DNA from 3 places in the Peribacillus sp. NPDC006672 genome. Region 2 is predicted to be linked to each of the others. Evidence: predicted binding sites of a transcription regulator. Region 2 holds the regulator's gene; each other region holds the start of a gene.

Region 1 (6,185 bases), on a different contig from region 2:
AAAAAAGAACAGGTATTATGGCAAAATTAAATATTAATTAATATGATGATTGCAGCTAACCAACGCCCTATTTACGAAAAACACCCACCCAAAGGAAAAAAGACTCTGTTTTTATCAGAGCCTAATAAACATTCCTATTCACGATCAACGCCACCAATTCTTCTACAGACGGCTCTTTGGGCATCATATCCAGTGCAAATCCATAGTCTTCAAGTCTTTTGCCGGTGCTTTTCCCGCTTACCCCGATGGAGACTTGATTTAACAGCGATTCAATATCCACATCTGCCTTGTTCCAACAAAATAGACTTTGCCCTTGGTCATACCGCACTCACCCTTATCTGCTTGCAATGACCTGATAATATTTCACCAGCTCCACCATTGCACTGCCCATCCGTTGATCTTCTGGATATATGACCCGCTTGATTCCTTCATCTATTACCACCTGTGCCGTTACTTTTCCGACAGCAAGAGCAATCACATCGGATTTAAACCAGTCGATTATTTTATCTTCCACGCCTTGTTCACGGGCAAATTTCATCAAATTACGAGGCTGCGGTGCGCTCGTGAACACGACAGAATCTATTTTCCCTCCAAGAATTTCTTCGATCAGCTGACGCATCGTTTCTTTTTCGGGCGGTATATGTTCGTATGGAAGGATTTCTTTATGCTCCACTTTTTGCTCATCCAGCCAATTCATCAAAAGAGGCGCCGGATCGCCATGAAGCTGCAATGCGACCTTTACATCTCTGGGCAGATGGCCCTCTAGATTGCGAACGAGCCCTGCCGTACTGCCATCATCATCACGGATTAATGGCTGCAGGCCTAGTTTTTTCAGCATATTCACTGTTTTATAACCCCTAGCTGCAATTTTCATGGACTGCAAAGCTTCTATGAAACGATCTCCCGCTTCCATCTTCAATGCCGTTTTATATAATAGTTCCGTCCCTACTCCCGTCGTCAGGATGATCCAATCGAACTCTCCTGCCATCAAACGGGTGACATCCTCTTCCAAATGGGAATCATCAAGGAATACCGTCCCCTGTGCTGGACGAACGAGCGGGACTCCCCCAAGATTATGAACGATTTTACTAAGTTCTTCCGTCTTCCTCGCTCCCAATAAAGCAATGGTCCTGCCTTTAAGCTTACTCATCCATGCCCCTCCTATATGTACATTCATTTTTGAAACCTCTTAATCCATCTCAATCATTATACAAATTTTCAGTCTTTTAAACTATTAAAAACAAAAGTATCTATGCCTTTTTCTTTCTTTTATCTTCTATTAAATTATAGTTTAGCAGCACTTTGCAAAAAGCAGCATTACCCTTGAAATATAATGTCCATGATCATTTCCTGAAATATAAATGCATTAAATTGAATTCATTTTCACCATCACATGAAATGGTATGTATGGCATCCGACTTAATGAATGCTTCACCATCAAGTTCCCCCACTTCGTTCACCATTGAAATTACAAATATATCATCTTCCAGGTTTTTAATAAAACCCTGCACATCACCATCTCCCGTATTAAAAAGTTCAACTGAAACCATGAAGCTATTTTCATGTGCAAAATCCAGAAAACTCAAAAGTAAATCGTCATTTCCATCAACGAATTCAATATGATTTTGTTTTTTTGCCATATATAATCTCTTGATTTTATTAATGTATTTCGTATTGACATTGATTTGGTGAATGCTTTCAAGATAAAGTAAACTGTATCCACCATACATCCCGGTTGAAGTAATATTAGCTGCCACTACAAACGCATCTGACACTTTTAGTATCTTGGCCACACCGAATTTCCTTAAATCATTTGTATCCGAGTATAATTCGACAAGTTCTTCTCTTTCAGAAATTTTAAGCAATTGTTTTTTCATCTTTCAATTCCCTTTCTCCGAAATGATTTATAAGCCCAAATTCTTCATTAAGTTTAAATCCGCTAGTTTTAACTTTCCTTCCAAGTAAAAAAAGACTGCCACCAGGACAGCCAGTTCCATTTATCAATTCTTGTGCACGGCCCTTTGGGCAATTTGCTCATGTTCTTTTTTCACAAAAACATCATATTGAGTGGTTTTATGGCGATTTTGAAAATCCTGGGAACCTAAATTCATAGGCGTTTTCGTTTTGAATTGTATACCCTCGTTTTCCAATTTCGCTATCACCTTAAAATAATTATCATTTCCGAATGCCGTATAGATACAAGTCCAGTATTTATAGGAAATTATTTTGGCAGTTACGATACAGGCTATGACCAAAATCAGCATTCCAATGATGATATAAATCAAACTTCTCAGCCCCTTTTAAACCTTTAGGAATATCCCTTCTTTACACTATATTCTTTTGTGCCATGCATCATCTCCTTTTTAAAACTGCAATCACTTTGCTCAGGATCCGACAACTACTGCAAAGGTGCTACTATCATGTAAAAAAACCTAAATAAATATTTTTGTTTGTTGCAATGTTATAGTGCTATGTAGTACAATTACTTTGTGAAATACTTCACAAAGTAATTGTTTATAACAACTCTGCAAACATAAAAACATGCAAGCCTGCAAATTTTTTACATCTTTTTGTGAAATGTTTCACATACTAAAGGGATGGAGATATCCTTTTAAGTCTTCTCTTTAAAAAGGTTTTACATTCGAAAAAATTGGAGGTATTCATTATGAATTCTACACAGGGAAATAAAGTCGTATTAGTTGGTACTGGTGCAGTTGGATCTAGTTATGCCTATGCTTTGATGAATCAAGGAATATGTGATGAGTTGGTTCTTGTCGATTTGAATCAAGAAAAAGCGAAAGGCGATGTTATGGACCTAGATCATGGTCTTGTGTATGCACCTAGTGCCATGAATATAAAATCCGGATCATACGAGGACTGTAGGGATGCTGCAATCGTAGTCATATGTGCTGGAGCTGCTCAAAAGCCTGGAGAAACCAGGCTAGATCTTGTAAGGAAAAACATGAGCATTTTTGAATCAATCGTAGGCAGCATCATGAAAGCTGGATTTAATGGCATTTTCTTGGTCGCAACGAATCCAGTAGACATTTTGGCATATGCGACATGGAAATTTTCCGGTTTACCGAAAGAAAAAGTGATTGGTTCAGGGACTATCTTGGATTCTGCAAGATTCCGCTCTTTATTAGGGCAAGAATTTAATACCGCACCTACAAGTATCCATGCCTATATCATTGGTGAACATGGTGATTCACAACTTCCGGTTTGGAGCTCTGCCAATTTTTCCGGATTGCCGATAGCTCCAAAATTAAATGAAGCAAGAAAAAAAGAGATTGCCGTTCAAGTCCGTGATGCTGCATACCAGATCATTGAGTCGAAGGGTGCTACGTATTATGGAATCGCCATGGGATTGGCGAGAATCACAAAAGCGATCTTAAAGAATGAAAATGTCGTCTTACCAGTTGGCTCATTGTTGGAAGGCGAATATGGCCATAGTAATGTTTATATTGGTACCCCTACAGTCATTAATCGCACAGGCGCAAAAAACATTGTCGAGCTTACCCTAAACGAGAGCGAAAAAGAACAGTTTGCCCGCTCTGTTCATACGCTTCAAGATATTCAAGCCCAATTTTGGGAGTAGTTCATACACTAACCAGAATTTCTTACGCAGGGAGCTGTCATTATGTTAGTACAAACATACAACCCATTTAATAATCTTGCCATTTCAGCATTAGTTGCAGCTATACCGATCCTTTTATTTCTATTATGCTTGACGATTTTTAAGATGAAAGGAATCCACGCAGCCCTTCTAAACTTATTTGTTACCTTTCTTATCGTCCTTTTCCTCTTTAAGCTACCTTTGGGTGAAGCCATCGGAAGTGTGGCTCAAGGTACGTTCCAAGGGATATGGCCGATTGGCTATATCATCGTGATGGCGGTCTGGTTATATAAAGTCTCTGTGAAATCCGGAAAGTTCGAGGTGTTACGCGGTAGCATAGCAGGGATTTCACAAGACCAACGCCTTCAGCTCTTACTTATTGGTTTTTGCTTTAACGCCTTTCTTGAAGGAGCAGCAGGTTTTGGTGTACCGATCGCAATCTGCGCCGTCCTATTAGTTTCATTGGGATTCAAGCCTTTACAGGCAGCGATGCTTTGTCTAATAGCAAATGGCGCTTCGGGAGCATTTGGGGCAATCGGCATACCGGTTGGCATCATCGGGACATTCGGCTTGGAAAATGTAACATCGATGAATGTGTCCATGATGACGGCCTTAACACTGCCGCTCATTAACTTTACCATTCCGTTTTTATTAATATGGCTGATGGATGGCTTTAAGGGGATCAGAGAAGTATTGCCGGCCATATTAGTGACATCGATTACTTATACGGTGTCCCAGGCGATCATGACCGTTTTTGTAGGCCCAGAGTTAGCTGACATTATTCCATCTCTCTTAACCATGGGGGTGCTGGCTTTATTTCTTAATAAGTGGCAGCCTAAACATCTATTTTTACTCAACGGCAAGGAATTTGAATTCGAAAAACATTCAATTGGCGATATCGTAAAGGCATGGTCTCCATTTTATCTATTGACGCTATTTGTTTTGATTTGGAGCTTTCCTGCCTTTAAAGGACTGTTCTCTCAAGGAGGTATCCTCGAATCGGCTGTCCTGAAATTCATATTTCCGGGATCTTCGATTACGATCGGCATTGATTTAATCGGTGCAACGGGAACAGCGATCTTATTGGCTGCGCTGACGACCATCGCTACGACGAAAGCCATTAATGTCAGTGAAGGTCTTTCCCTCCTGAAAAAAACGGTTTTAGAGTTTCGGATTCCGATCATCATGATCTGTGCGATTATCGGCATAGCCAAATTGATGTCATATGGTGGATTAACAAATGTTTTGGGGGAAGCGGTTGCGACAACAGGACATATATTCCCGCTATTATCACCGCTATTAGGGTGGATCGGCGTGTTCATGACTGGATCTGTAGTAAATAACAATACGTTATTTGCTCCAATACAGGCTACGGCAGGCAACATCATAGGGACAAACTCATCATTATTGGTTTCCGCAAACACTGCCGGGGGGGTCATGGCAAAGCTCGTTTCTCCACAATCGATTGTAATAGCGACGGCTGCAGTTGGCGAAACCGGAAAAGAATCCGCTTTAACGAAAATGACATTGAAATACAGCTTTGGGTTATTAGCCTTCGTGTGCATTTGGACATTTATTTTATCGTTATTCTTTAAGTGAATCCAAGTAAAACTCACGGCTTCGAAAAAGACTGCATCCAAGATGATCAGTTCATCTTGAATGCAGCCTTTTTACATTTAAAGCAAACGCTCTTGTCCTTCCTAGCCGGTTTATTTTTCCGGCACGTTACAAGAACCGTCCGTACAGGCTTCACCTGTTGCTGGATCATTCACCATTTGCAGCGGATTTTCCTCGGCCCATATTTTTTTCAGCGTATCGAGGAATGCTTCTGTTGGCTGTGCGCCGGAGATGCCATACTTGCGGTTGATGACAAAGAAGGGAACACCGGTTATTCCAAGCTGGCTGCCTTCCTGCTCATCGCCCCTTACTTCCGCAGTGAATGCCATCCCGGCGAGAATGGCTTCAGCTTCAGACTTATCAAGACCAGCCTCTTCGGCTAACTTAACCAATGTAGCATGATCGCCAATATGCTTGCCTTCGGTAAAGTATGCTTTGAACAGGAGCTCGTTCATTTCATTCTCTTTACCTTTTGATTCAGCAAGGTACATCAAGCGGTGTGCATCAAATGAATTCGTTAAAACCACTTTGTCCAAATGATATTCGAGACCCAATTCTTTAGCCTGCTGTGTCAGGTTTTGATTGTTCGCTTCCACATCCGCTTGAGACATGTTGTATTTCTTGGCCAGCATTTCATTTTGGGACATATTGATATCCCGCTCAGCCTCTGGGTTCAACTCAAAGCTGCGAAACGCTACCTCCACCTGCTCTTTATTTTCAAATTGCTTCAAAGCCTCTTCGAATCGACGCTTCCCTATATAACAGAACGGACATTGATAATCCGACCAAATTTCCACCTTCATGTAAATTCCTCCTTATATTAAATGCAACCACATTAAGCACATTATATATTCCAGGGTATCCTCTTGCAAGGATATTACCCTAGACACTCTTTTTCAAAATGGGTGAAGTCGACTTTTTTCATGAATTCTTCTAATGTATAGCCCTTTAA
Region 2 (6,185 bases):
TCCTGGAAAACATTTGGGTCACAAAGGTGTTCATTGTATTCGTTTATTTCGGTTTCAAGGAGCTCCATGGCCGCCTCGATTTCCTCAATGCGCCGTTTTCGCTGGCGTTCAGCTTTTTTTGCTTCCTTATCGATTTTATAATTTGTTTTTTCTACGGCTACATCTAAGGTTTTCGCTTGATTTTCCTGTTCAAGTGCTTTGATTTCAGCTTGCTCCTGTTTCTTCTCTACGTAGTAATCATAATCACCGAGGAATTCTTCGTTTCCGTCTTTGGAGAGCTCGATCACTTTCGTTGCTATCCGATTTATGAAATAGCGGTCATGTGAGACGAAAAGTATGGTTCCCGGATAATCGATCAAGGCGTTTTCAAGCACCAATTTACTGTCGAGGTCCAAATGGTTTGTTGGTTCATCAAGAATTAAAAAATTCCCTTTTTCCATCATCATTTTGGCTAGAGCTAGCCTGGCCTTTTCGCCGCCGCTTAGTGTGGAAACGGTTTTTAAAACATCGTCCCCACTAAAAAGGAAATTACCGAGTACGGTCCGTATGTCCTTTTCCGGTTTAAGGGGATAGTCATCCCATAATTCATTGAGTACACGTTTATTGGAGACAAGGTTTGCCTGTTCCTGATCGTAGTAGCTGACTTCGACGTTCGTTCCAAAACGGAAATTCCCAGAAAGTGCAGGCAGCTTAGAGATGATCGTTTTCAATAACGTTGATTTTCCAACGCCATTTGGGCCAACAAGAGCTATGCTCTCTCCTTTTGTCATCCGGGAATTTATATTTTTTGATACCGTTTCCCCTTCGTAACCGATAGCCAAATCCTGAAGGTGAAGCACTTCATTTCCACTTTGCCTTTCAATCTGAAATGAAAAATTAGCGGACTTTTCATCACCTTGCGGCTTGTCCAATACATCCATCTTTTCGAGCTGTTTGCGTCGGCTTTGTGCTCTTTTCGTGGTGGAAGCCCTTGTGATATTGCGTTGGACAAAGTCGCGAAGCTTTTCGATTTCCCCTTGTTGTTTCTCGAACAGCTTCATATCCCGCTCATAATCTTCCGCTTTTCCCTCTAGGTAAGAACTATAATTGCCATAGTACTTTTTCATGTTATTCCGGGTAATTTCATATACCTGGTTTACAACTTTATCTAGAAAATAGCGGTCATGGGAAACAATAAGGACAGCTCCTTGGTAGCCTTGTAAATATTGTTCAAGCCAGGAGAGGGTTTCGATATCCAAATGGTTCGTCGGCTCATCCAGAATCAATATATCCGGTTTCCTTAAAAGCAGCTTCCCTAAAGCAAGCCTTGTTTTTTGCCCACCGCTTAGAGTGGAAATTAGGGTAGAATAGTCAAAGTCAGCAAACTGAAGTCCATGTAATACGGAACGGATATCCGCTTCATATTGATAACCGCCCTTCTCTTTGAAAGCTACCATCAAAGTGTCATATTCATTTAATACTTTTTGGTAGATAGCTTCATTTTCAAAGATGTCAGGTCTGGCCATATCAGCCTCAAGGCGACGCAGCTCCTTTTCTTGTTCTAAAAGGTCCTTGAATACAGTCAGCATTTCATCCCAAATGGTTAGTTCCGATTCCAGTCCCGTATCCTGTGCCATATATCCGATGGTGACGCCTTTTGGTTTGATTATTTCACCGCCATCATGGGAAAGCTGCCCGGCTATGATTTTTAGCAGAGTAGATTTTCCAGCGCCATTTCGGCCGACAAGTGCAATTCTATCCTTATTTTGAACTTCGAGCTTCATATTTGATAAAATAAGTTCAGCTCCATAATATTTCGATAGTTGATTGATTTGTAATAAAATCATAGATTTCACCTCAATTGATTATTGTTAGTGTAACGTATTATAGTTATTATCGGCAACAGCTTGGTTCCAAGCAAAAACAAGCTGTTACATAAAGTGGAATAATAGTGTATGATTTAGGAGGGGTTACTTAAATGGGAGACTTAACGCATTTTAATGAACAAGGCCGGGCCAAAATGGTTGATGTGAGTGCTAAACCTGAAACTTCCCGGACGGCAATAGCTCAATCGAGCATTTTATTGAACGATGAAATATATGAGTTGGTCACGAACCAGAAAATGAAAAAAGGTGATGTACTGGCCGTTGCACAGGTTGCAGGAATCATGGCTAGCAAAAATACATCCAATATAATTCCAATGTGCCACCCTATTGCTCTGCAAGGGGTCAATATAGCCTTTGAATGGGAAAAAGAAGATGAAGGATATAGGCTTAGGATTGAAACAGAAGCTAAGACAAAAGGGAGTACAGGTGTGGAAATGGAAGCGTTAACAGCTGCATCCGTAACTGCCTTGACTATTTATGACATGTGTAAGGCCATTGATAAGGGAATGGTAATCGGGCCTACATTCTTAGTAGAGAAAACAGGCGGAGTGTCTAGTAACGATTATAAGAGACAAGTAAATCAAACAGATAGAGATTAAGTTGAAAAGCATGTGTGAAGGCGGGGAAGAATGATGAACCATGACCCAAAGATACCGCAGGCAACAGCCAAAAGGTTGCCATTGTATTATCGATTTTTAAAGAACTTACATTCCTCAGGCAAACAAAGAGTTTCCTCGGCAGAGCTAAGCGAAGCTGTAAAGGTGGATTCTGCTACCATTCGCCGTGATTTTTCCTACTTTGGAGCGCTTGGAAAAAAAGGATACGGCTACAATGTCAATTATTTATTATCCTTCTTTAGAAAAACATTAGATCAAGATGAACTGACAAAAGTCGCTTTAATCGGAGTGGGAAATTTAGGGACCGCTTTTTTAAATTACAATTTCATGAAAAACAATAATACGAAGATTGAAATGGCATTTGAAGTTTCTGAAGATAAGGTCGGCAAGCGAATAGCTGATGTGCCAATCTATCATATGGATCAAATCGATACACTATTGCAGGAAAATAATATCACTGCGGCTATTTTGACAGTACCTGCTCAGGTAGCACAGACGATAACCGATCGTCTAGTCAAAGCTGATATAAAGGGAATATTGAATTTCACACCTGCACGGCTGACGGTACCCCCATCCATAAGGGTTCACCACATTGACCTGGCCGTGGAGCTTCAGTCGCTCATCTACTTTCTGAAACATTATCCTGTAGTGGAAGAAGCTGCATTGGAGGAATGAAAAAAACGCTGCATCTTCGCAGCGTTTTTTTATTTTTTCTTATTTTTTTGGGCGGCTTTAATCTTGAAGTGAAGCATGATCATGCGTAATCCCGATCCAAAGTCTAGAGTCGCAATTAGTACAAGTATGTAGGCAAAGATTCCCCATCCCGAAGAACTGACGGTTTGAATCGCGATAGCGGTAAAAAGAGCTCCTAAGCCTGCATAGATGATACCCATGAATAATGGTGATTGACGTTTCATAATAAACCTCCGATGAAGGCCTGTGCAGTATCTAGCATCTTCTCAATATCTTCCCGATATACAACTTGAAAGATGATAACAAGCGTATTCATCGCAATATGTGCACTTATGGAAACGAGGATGCGGCCCGTTTGCGCATAAAGAAAAGCAAAGGTAAAGCCCATTGCCGAATATAAAAGAAGATGTTCGAGTTCACCATGCGCCAAGCCAAAAATAACTGAACTGAGTAAAGCTGAAATAAAGAAGTTAAAGCGTTTATGAAGTGATCCGAAAATGATTTTCCGAAAAATGATTTCTTCCAATATAGGTCCAATAACTGAAGTGACGAAAATGACTATGGGAACTTGGTAAATGAGTGAAATGAGCTGCTGTGTATTTTCAGATTCAGTCTTTACCCCGAGCATCTGTTCAATGTATCCAGCAATGCTTTGCGCAAAAAGAGCGAGGAACACTCCCGCAAATGCCCATAATATAGACGTGGGAATGGAAGCTGAAGTGCTTCTGTCCATCTTTTCCTTCATATCTTTTCTCATTAACAACAGGACCAAGGATAGAGCGACGAGAAAGCTGAATACGATCCAGTATGCTGCAGACTTCACTTGGAGTTCATCAGCAGGCATTCCAGTTGAAGACCCAATCAGCATGAAAAGGGGCACCCCAACAATAGTGGATAAATGCATAGCAATGTAAGTGATGATGACGAACCAATATTCTTTTTTCAAAGATGAAAACTCCTTTTATTTAGTCACCCATTCCGCTTAGAACGTTTCTGATATGGGGACAATCTATAAACGCATACTCCAAAATGGTATCAAATAATGAGACAGAACACCACTTAAAGGTACCCCTAACAAAACATTTCAGTTCCTTTGTTAAAAGAATCATTATGCTAAAGTAGTATACCCGTAATTTATCAGAAATTAATAAAAAATTTTCGATAAGATACTTGCAAAAAAGGCTCGGTTTATTTAATATTATAAATGTGTTAGCACTCGATAGTGAAGAGTGCTAATAATCATGAAACAAATTATCAAGAGAATATGAGGAGGTTGTTTCACTTGTTAAAACCATTAGGTGATCGCGTTATTATTGAACTAGTTCAATCTGAAGAAAAAACTGCAAGCGGTATTGTTCTTCCTGATACTGCAAAAGAAAAGCCACAAGAAGGTAAGGTAGTAGCTGTTGGTACTGGCCGTGTCCTTGAAAATGGCGAACGTGTTGCTTTAGAGGTTGCCCAAGGCGATCTAATTATCTTCTCAAAATATGCAGGTACTGAAGTTAAATACGAAGATACTGAATACTTAATTTTACGTGAAAGCGACATTCTAGCTGTTATCGGCTAATTATACATCATACTTAACTGAACGAAAATTTTCTTAAAATTTTAGGGAGGTACTTATAAATGGCTAAAGAAATTAAATTTAGTGAAGAAGCTCGCCGCTCCATGCTTCGTGGTGTGGACGCACTTGCAGATGCAGTTAAAGTAACGCTTGGACCAAAAGGTCGTAACGTGGTTCTTGAGAAAAAATTCGGTTCACCGCTTATCACAAATGACGGTGTGACGATCGCTAAAGAAATTGAATTGGAAGATGCATTCGAAAACATGGGTGCGAAATTGGTTGCTGAAGTAGCAAGCAAAACAAACGACGTAGCTGGTGACGGTACAACTACTGCAACGGTTCTAGCGCAAGCGATGATTCGTGAAGGTCTTAAAAACGTAACAGCTGGTGCAAACCCAATGGGTATCCGTAAAGGAATCGAAAAAGCGGTTAATACTGCAATTGCAGAATTAAAAGCTATTTCTCAACCTGTTGAAAACAAAGAATCGATTGCACAAGTTGCTGCTATCTCTTCAGCTGATGAAGAAGTGGGTCAACTGATTGCTGAAGCTATGGAACGTGTTGGTAACGACGGCGTCATCACAATCGAAGAGTCTAAAGGTTTCACAACTGAATTGGACGTTGTAGAAGGTATGCAGTTCGATCGTGGATATGCTTCTCCTTATATGGTTACAGATTCAGATAAAATGGAAGCTGTTTTAGACAATCCATATATCTTAATCACGGATAAAAAAGTAACGAATATCCAAGAAATCCTTCCTGTACTTGAGCAAGTTGTTCAACAAGGGAAACCACTATTATTGATTGCTGAAGATGTAGAAGGCGAAGCGCTTGCAACTCTTGTTGTGAACAAACTTCGTGGAACATTCAATGCAGTTGCGGTTAAAGCTCCTGGATTCGGTGACCGTCGTAAAGCAATGCTTGAAGACATCGCAGCTCTTACAGGCGGCGAAGTAATCACTGAAGAAATCGGACTTGATCTTAAATCTGCAACAATCGAATCTTTAGGACGTGCGTCTAAAGTGGTTGTTACAAAAGAAAACACAACAATCGTTGAAGGTTCTGGAGATACAGCTCAAATTCAAGCTCGTGTAAACCAAATCCGTGTTCAATTAGAAGAAACAACTTCTGAATTCGACCGTGAAAAATTACAAGAACGCCTTGCTAAATTAGCTGGCGGTGTAGCAGTAATCAAAGTTGGTGCAGCTACTGAAACGGAATTAAAAGAACGTAAACTTCGTATTGAAGATGCATTGAACTCCACTCGTGCCGCTGTTGAAGAAGGTATCGTAGCCGGTGGTGGTACAGCACTTCTTAACGTATACAATAAAATCGCTGAAATTCAAGCGGAAGGCGACGTAGCAACAGGCGTGAAAATCGTTCTTCGTGCTATCGAAGAGCCTGTTCGTCAAATCGCTCACAATGCTGGACTTGAAGGCTCTGTAA
Region 3 (6,185 bases), on a different contig from region 2:
CTGGGGCTGTTAAGGAAACTTCATGTGCCAGTTCTTTCATTGACATGCGCCCATTATTCTCCAGCAAGGAAAGTATCTTTTTATCCGTTCGATCCAATTCAATCACCCTCACTTTTCATTATTAATAAAATTCACCTAAATACATTATAAAATAAATAGAAATGGGATGATTACATAATTTATCGTATGTATTAGGGAACTCGCTTTTTATATAATAAATACAAATATAAATAAGGGGGATGCACGATGAAAAAAGTATTGATGCTGCTTTCCAATGGATTCGAAGCGGTTGAAGCAAGCGTGTTTACAGATGTATTGGGCTGGAATAAATTAGAGGGTGACGGTACGACTGATCTGGTTACAGTGGGACTTCATGAACAATTGAAATGCACATGGAATTTCATCGTGCAGCCGGAATTGACCCTCGATCAAGTGAACCTTGATGACTTCGATGCTTTGGCCATTCCAGGAGGTTTTGAAGAAGCAGGTTTCTATGAGGATGCTTATGATCAGCGGTTTCTTGATGTGATCAAGTATTTTCATGATAAGAACAAAATCATTGCAACCATTTGTGTAGGTTCTCTTCCACTTGGAAAAAGCGGGATATTGCATGGAAGAAAAGCAACTACATACAACCATCCAACCAGTAAGAGACAGGGGCAGCTAAAAGATTTTGGTGCGATTGTCGTTAATGAACCGATTGTCGTCACGGACAATATCATTACTTCCTACAATCCATCCACAGGATTCGATGTTGCCTTTACGCTCTTGGAAATGCTCACTTCCAAAGATAATTGTAAACATGTGAAGGAATTGATGGGCTTCCATTAGGAATGTCTTCGAAACCCACATGATATTTAAATGTTGATTTCCGCTCAAGAAACTCGCTTTCCGCGGGCGGTAGGGGAGCCTCCTCGCTTGCGCCTGCGGGGTCTCCCCTAGACGCGCTTTTCCCGCAGGAGTCTCGAACACCCGCTCCAATCAACTTAAAATTTAGATAAAAATCATACCCGAGGAGTTGTAGGTGTTTCTTTGGGTCAGTTGGTTCGGGAACATTCCCCCTTTCTCCTACAGTGTTGAAGAAACCAAAGCAATTAAAGAAAGTACCACGTATCGTGGGGTGCGGAATTTTTAAATTCTGCACCCCTTTTTGTCTACAAACTGAGGTTTCGATAGAGGATTTTTCAAAAAAGGAGCAAAATTAAGTAAGCATAACAATTTCGCTATGCTTACAGCATTACTATTTATCAGGTGTTTCCAATGTGCCTTCCTCACTGTTTTTGAGGTAAACTTCAGAAATTCCATTCATGCCTTCCAATAGTTGTTCTTTAGTATAGTCCATACTGCCAACCAGTTTATTTTGCCTCTTATCATTATTCTCTTCTACAAATTTTGATTCTGAATCCGCCACATTTTTCACCTCCATCAATTTAGGATGGCGAATAAAGATGGAAATATGTATGATGATGATAGATACGAACTCTGGGATAAAATATAGATTTTCGTAAAGTATTTCAGATCAAACATAGACCATTCATTAAATTGGTCTATCAAATATGCAGGAAAAGCGCATTTTATGTATATTTTTAAAAAATCAGCTGTTTTCATGAAGCTAAAGGGATATACTATAGGATAGCTTTCATTACATTTTTAAAAGTAATTTTTGTCACACTTTGTGTAATTATTTACAAGTTTTTCTAATTACATCAACAAAATGCTTATTGCAAAGGAGAATTGGATATGTCAGAAACGATTACCCAATCACAAACTGAACAAATTAATGCCCGCCAAAAACAATTAGATGTACTGGACCAATTATTAAAGCCTGAGGTTCAGGAATCATTGAACACTTTAGTTGAGCAGTTACCAAAACTGACTGAATTAGTGAATATTTTAACAAAGTCTTATGATTTCGCTCAATCGGTTGCGACTGATGATGTTTTGAAAAATGATACGGTCAGCGCCATTTCGGAGATCGCGACACCTGTAGTCCATTCAGTGAAAGGGCTAGCGGCTAATGCCATCGAAGCTAAGGATCGTGCTGAAGTGAATAATGATGTGATCGGTCTTTTTGGTCTGTTAAGGATGATGAAAGATCCGCAAGCACAAAAACTTTTCCGTTTCGCCCAAGCTTTTCTTGAAGTCTCTTCAGAACGTAAAAACCAAAAATAATTTCATAAACTTTCAATCAGTAAGGACGGGGGATTAACTATGTCAAAACAAATCGTCATCTTAGGTGCAGGTTACGCAGGATTACTATCTGCCTTATCCGTACGTGAATATTACAGTAAAGATGAAGTGCAGGTTACAGTGGTGAACCAATTTCCAACGCACCAAATCATCACCGAATTGCACCGCCTTGCAGGCGGATCTATTTCTGAACAAGCCGTTTCGATTCCTTTGGAAAAACTTTTTAAAGGAAAAGATATCGACCTTACCATTTCAAAAGTGGAGTCTTTCTCAGTCGATAAAAAAGAAGTGAAACTTGCCAATGGTTCCACTTTATCTTATGATGCCCTAGTTGTTGCTTTGGGAAGCCAAACAGGATTCTTCGGCATTCCGGGACTTGAGGAAAACAGCATGGTCTTGAAATCCGTTAATGATGCAAACAAAATTTACAAACATATCGAAGATCGCATCCGTGAATATGCACAAACGAATAACGAAGCGGACGCTACAATCGTAATCGGCGGCGGCGGATTGACTGGTGTCGAGTTAATCGGTGAAATCGTGGATCATTTCCCTAAAATCGCCAAAAAATTCGGAGTGGACTTCAAGGACTTGAAAATCAAGCTTGTGGAAGCTGGTCCAAAAATCCTTCCAGTCCTGCCTGATCACTTAATTGAACGTGCCATGTCCAGCTTGGAAGCACGCGGCGTTGAATTCTTGACAGGTCTGCCTGTAACGGGTGTTAAAGGAAATCAAATCGAATTGAAAGATGGACAAACGATCGAAGCCAATACGCTTGTTTGGACAGGCGGAGTCGCAGCACTTCCTATCGTAGGCGAATCAGGCCTTGAAGTGGATCGCGGCAAAGCAACCGTTAATGAGTATTTGCAATCCAAATCCCATAATGACGTATTCGTTGTCGGAGACAGTGCCGTTGCTTTCCCTCCAGAAGGCGGCCGTCCATACGCTCCTACTGCACAAAATGCTTGGCAAATGGGTGAGCTTGTTGGCTACAACCTATATGCAGCCTTTGAAGGCAAGAAACTAGAAGAATTTTCACCTATCAACTCAGGTACACTTGCGAGCCTTGGCCGTAAGGATGCAGTGGCAACCGTTGGGGCCAATAACACTTCCCTTAAAGGTCTGCCGGCTACATTGATGAAAGAAGCAAGTAATGTTCGCTATCTATCACACATCAAAGCCCTATTCAGCCTGGCTTATTAATTTATTATAGCCGTGACGTGACATCTAGTTCATTTACATGTCCGCGGTACATGCCCTTTCTTCCCGATCATCGGGATTAAAGGGCATTTTTTTCATAAATTTATTAAAATGCCTGATCATGATGCAATGATTGACGAAAGATGTTAGCAATGGACAGTACTCCATTTTGTTGCTTTTCCATTCTATAAATCTTCTAGGATTAGGCAACTCTCCTAAATCCTCTCCGTTAATTTTTATTAGCCCGTTTGTCGTTAACTAACGCTCAAGTTTGTACCATTGCGCATATCATAAAATTAACCTTATTAAAGGAGGGGTCTGTATGCCGAAAGGGAAAAAAGGAAAAGCAGCTTCATCTGGCAGTTCATCTACCGGTAGCACTTCTACTGGCAGCAAGTCCACTGGCAGTAAATCCACTGGCAGTAAGTCCACTGGCAGTAAGTCCACTGGCAGTAAATCCACTGGACAAAAATCTACTGGTAACACAACTACTGATTGACGAAAGATGTTAACAATGGACATACTCCATTTTGTTGCTTATCCATTCTATAAATCTTCTAGGATTAGGCAACTCTCCTAAATCCTCTCCGTTAATTTTTATTAGCCCGTTTGTCGTTAACTTACGCTCAAGTATGTACCATTGCGCATATCATAAAATTAACCTTATTAAAGGAGGGGTCTGTATGCCGAAAGGGAAAAAAGGAAAAGCAGCTTCATCTAGCAGTTCATCTACCGGTAGCACTTCTACTGGCAGCAAGTCTACTGGCAGCACATCTACCGGTAGTACTTCTACTGGCAGCAAGTCTACTGGCAGCACATCTACCGGTAGCACTTCTACCGGTAGTTCTACTGGTAGCACATCTACCGGTAGCACTTCTACCGGTAGCACATCTACTGGTAGCACATCTACTGGCAGCACATCTACTGGCAGCACATCTACTGGCAGCACATCTACTGGCAGCACATCTACTGGCAGCACATCTACTGGCAGCATAACTACTGGCTGCACAACTACTGATATCTCAACTACTGATATCTCAACTACTGGCACAACTACTGGTATCACAATTATTGGAATCACAGCTACTGGCGACACAACTACTGGCTGCACATCTACTGGCAGCACAACTACTGGCGACACAACTACAACAACTTCAACTTCAAGTTCAACTTCAAGTTCAAGTTCAAGCTCAAGCTCAAGTTCAAGCTCAAGTTCAAGCTCAACTTCAAGTTCAAGTTCAAGTTCAAGCTCATGCTCAAGCTCGTCCACTGGACGTAGCAAAAAAAGAAGAAGAAGATAGATAGTTAAATGTAAAATGCTTCAGCTTGATTAATCCCTGATTGATCAAGTGGAAGTATTTTATGATATTACGGCTTCATTAAGGTCAAGACTGTCCATAAAACATCTTTTACAAGAAAGGAAGGTGAGTGTATGTCTTATCATATTCCATCTTATTTCTTAATGATAGAAGAAGAAGATCTAGAAGATTTACGTGCGGACATATGGAGCGATGACCCCATTCCCGCCTATTTGAAAGTAGAAAACGACATTTATGATATCGATATTGCCTATCGGGGCTCTTATACCCGCAAATTCCGAAAAAGATCCTATTGGATTGATTTCATCGAGCCAGATCGATTCTTTGACGCCCACAAAATCCATCTCAATGCCGAATACAGAGATCCTTCCCTCATTCGCAATAAACTCTCACTCGATTTCTTTCAAGACCTTGGTGTCCTATCCCCTCAAAGCCAACACATCAACCTAATCCGAAATGACACGTTTAAAGGTGTGTATTTACAATTGGATTCCGTCGATGAGTTTTTTTTAGAAAAAAGAGGACTTCCTGCCGGTCCGATTTATTATGCTGTCAACAATAATGCCAACTTTTCATTGGAAAGGGATGGGAAAGCGAAAGATTCCCTTACGTCAGGCTATAAACAAGCGTTTGGCAAACCCGCAGATGATGAATATCTAATCGAATTCATCAAAGAAATCAACACCACCCCACTTGCAAAGTTTCCTGAAGTAGTCTCGCAGCATCTTGATATCCATAAATACTTACGCTGGCTGGTTGGAGTCATTTGCACCATGAATAACGACGGTTTCACTCATAACTATGCACTATATCGCAATAATAAAACGAAGTTATTTGAAATCATTCCTTGGGATTACGATGCCACTTGGGGACGCAAGGTCAGTGGCGGGATCATGGAGCACACATATGTCCCTATCGGAGGGAAAAAGACAAACCACCTTATCCATCTGCTCTTGCAGGTTCCAGAATACCGTAAGTTCTACAAAGACCTCTTGGTTGAAACATTGGAAACCACATTTACTGTGAAGCATATGGAAAATAAAGTATTACAACTGCACCAGGGCATACGCCCCCACATCCTTCTTGATCCATATAAAAAGAATAAGATTGATCTATTCGACAATGAACCTGAATTCATCTTCGAATTCATTCGCAAACGCAGTGATTACTTAAATAATCACCTTGGTGACCTAGATGAAAAAAATGCGACAACACAACTGAAAGCCAAACAGGACCAAAAAAAAGGCGTTGCTGCCGTGTCACCAATCTGCATTAAAAATACGGGAAAGTATGGCAGGGGAGTATATGCTACAAGGGATATTAAAAAAGGTGAACTCATTGAGGTATCACCTGTCATCATTTCACCCAAACATGAATGGAAATATCTAAAGAAAACCGCACTCTTTCATCACTGTTTCTATTGGGGAGATGACGATGAAACTGTCACTGCCTTAGGAAATGGATCACTATTCAATC

What was found. Region 2 encodes Rex, which represses fermentation and respiration genes when NADH is low (regulators of the CRP and FNR family bind a similar motif). Its sites were predicted from a motif close to TTGTGAAATATTTCACAA; they were not measured.
Region 1: the regulator Rex is predicted to act here: its motif matches at 2,488-2,505, upstream of ACQKKK_RS00485 (L-lactate dehydrogenase).
Region 3: the regulator Rex is predicted to act here: its motif matches at 1,674-1,691, upstream of ACQKKK_RS09270 (DUF1641 domain-containing protein).

The regions. Positions count from the first base shown of each region.
Region 1 is NZ_JBNNOR010000001.1:85,590-91,774, reverse strand. Features, by position in the region: gene ACQKKK_RS00505 (hypothetical protein) at 122-328, opposite strand; gene ACQKKK_RS00500 (uroporphyrinogen-III synthase) at 335-1,150, opposite strand; gene ACQKKK_RS00495 (hypothetical protein) at 1,344-1,877, opposite strand; gene ACQKKK_RS00490 (hypothetical protein) at 2,001-2,285, opposite strand; gene ACQKKK_RS00485 (L-lactate dehydrogenase) at 2,666-3,598, shown strand; gene ACQKKK_RS00480 (L-lactate permease) at 3,641-5,215, shown strand; gene ACQKKK_RS00475 (DsbA family oxidoreductase) at 5,326-6,036, opposite strand; gene ACQKKK_RS00470 (RrF2 family transcriptional regulator) at 6,111-6,185, opposite strand, start outside.
Region 2 is NZ_JBNNOR010000032.1:3,575-9,759, forward strand. Features, by position in the region: gene abc-f (ribosomal protection-like ABC-F family protein) at 1-1,826, opposite strand, end outside; gene moaC (cyclic pyranopterin monophosphate synthase MoaC) at 1,958-2,464, shown strand; gene ACQKKK_RS25800 (redox-sensing transcriptional repressor Rex) at 2,495-3,157, shown strand; gene ACQKKK_RS25805 (YdiK family protein) at 3,187-3,399, opposite strand; gene ACQKKK_RS25810 (CPBP family intramembrane glutamic endopeptidase) at 3,396-4,121, opposite strand; gene groES (co-chaperone GroES) at 4,458-4,742, shown strand; gene groL (chaperonin GroEL) at 4,802-6,185, shown strand, end outside.
Region 3 is NZ_JBNNOR010000004.1:286,123-292,307, forward strand. Features, by position in the region: gene ACQKKK_RS09255 (Lrp/AsnC family transcriptional regulator) at 1-97, opposite strand, end outside; gene ACQKKK_RS09260 (DJ-1/PfpI family protein) at 247-831, shown strand; gene ACQKKK_RS09265 (hypothetical protein) at 1,241-1,411, opposite strand; gene ACQKKK_RS09270 (DUF1641 domain-containing protein) at 1,741-2,172, shown strand; gene ACQKKK_RS09275 (NAD(P)/FAD-dependent oxidoreductase) at 2,212-3,393, shown strand; gene ACQKKK_RS09280 (hypothetical protein) at 3,713-3,889, shown strand; gene ACQKKK_RS09285 (hypothetical protein) at 4,040-4,531, opposite strand; partial or broken gene ACQKKK_RS09290 (CotH kinase family protein) at 4,823-5,902, shown strand; gene ACQKKK_RS09295 (SET domain-containing protein) at 5,966-6,185, shown strand, end outside.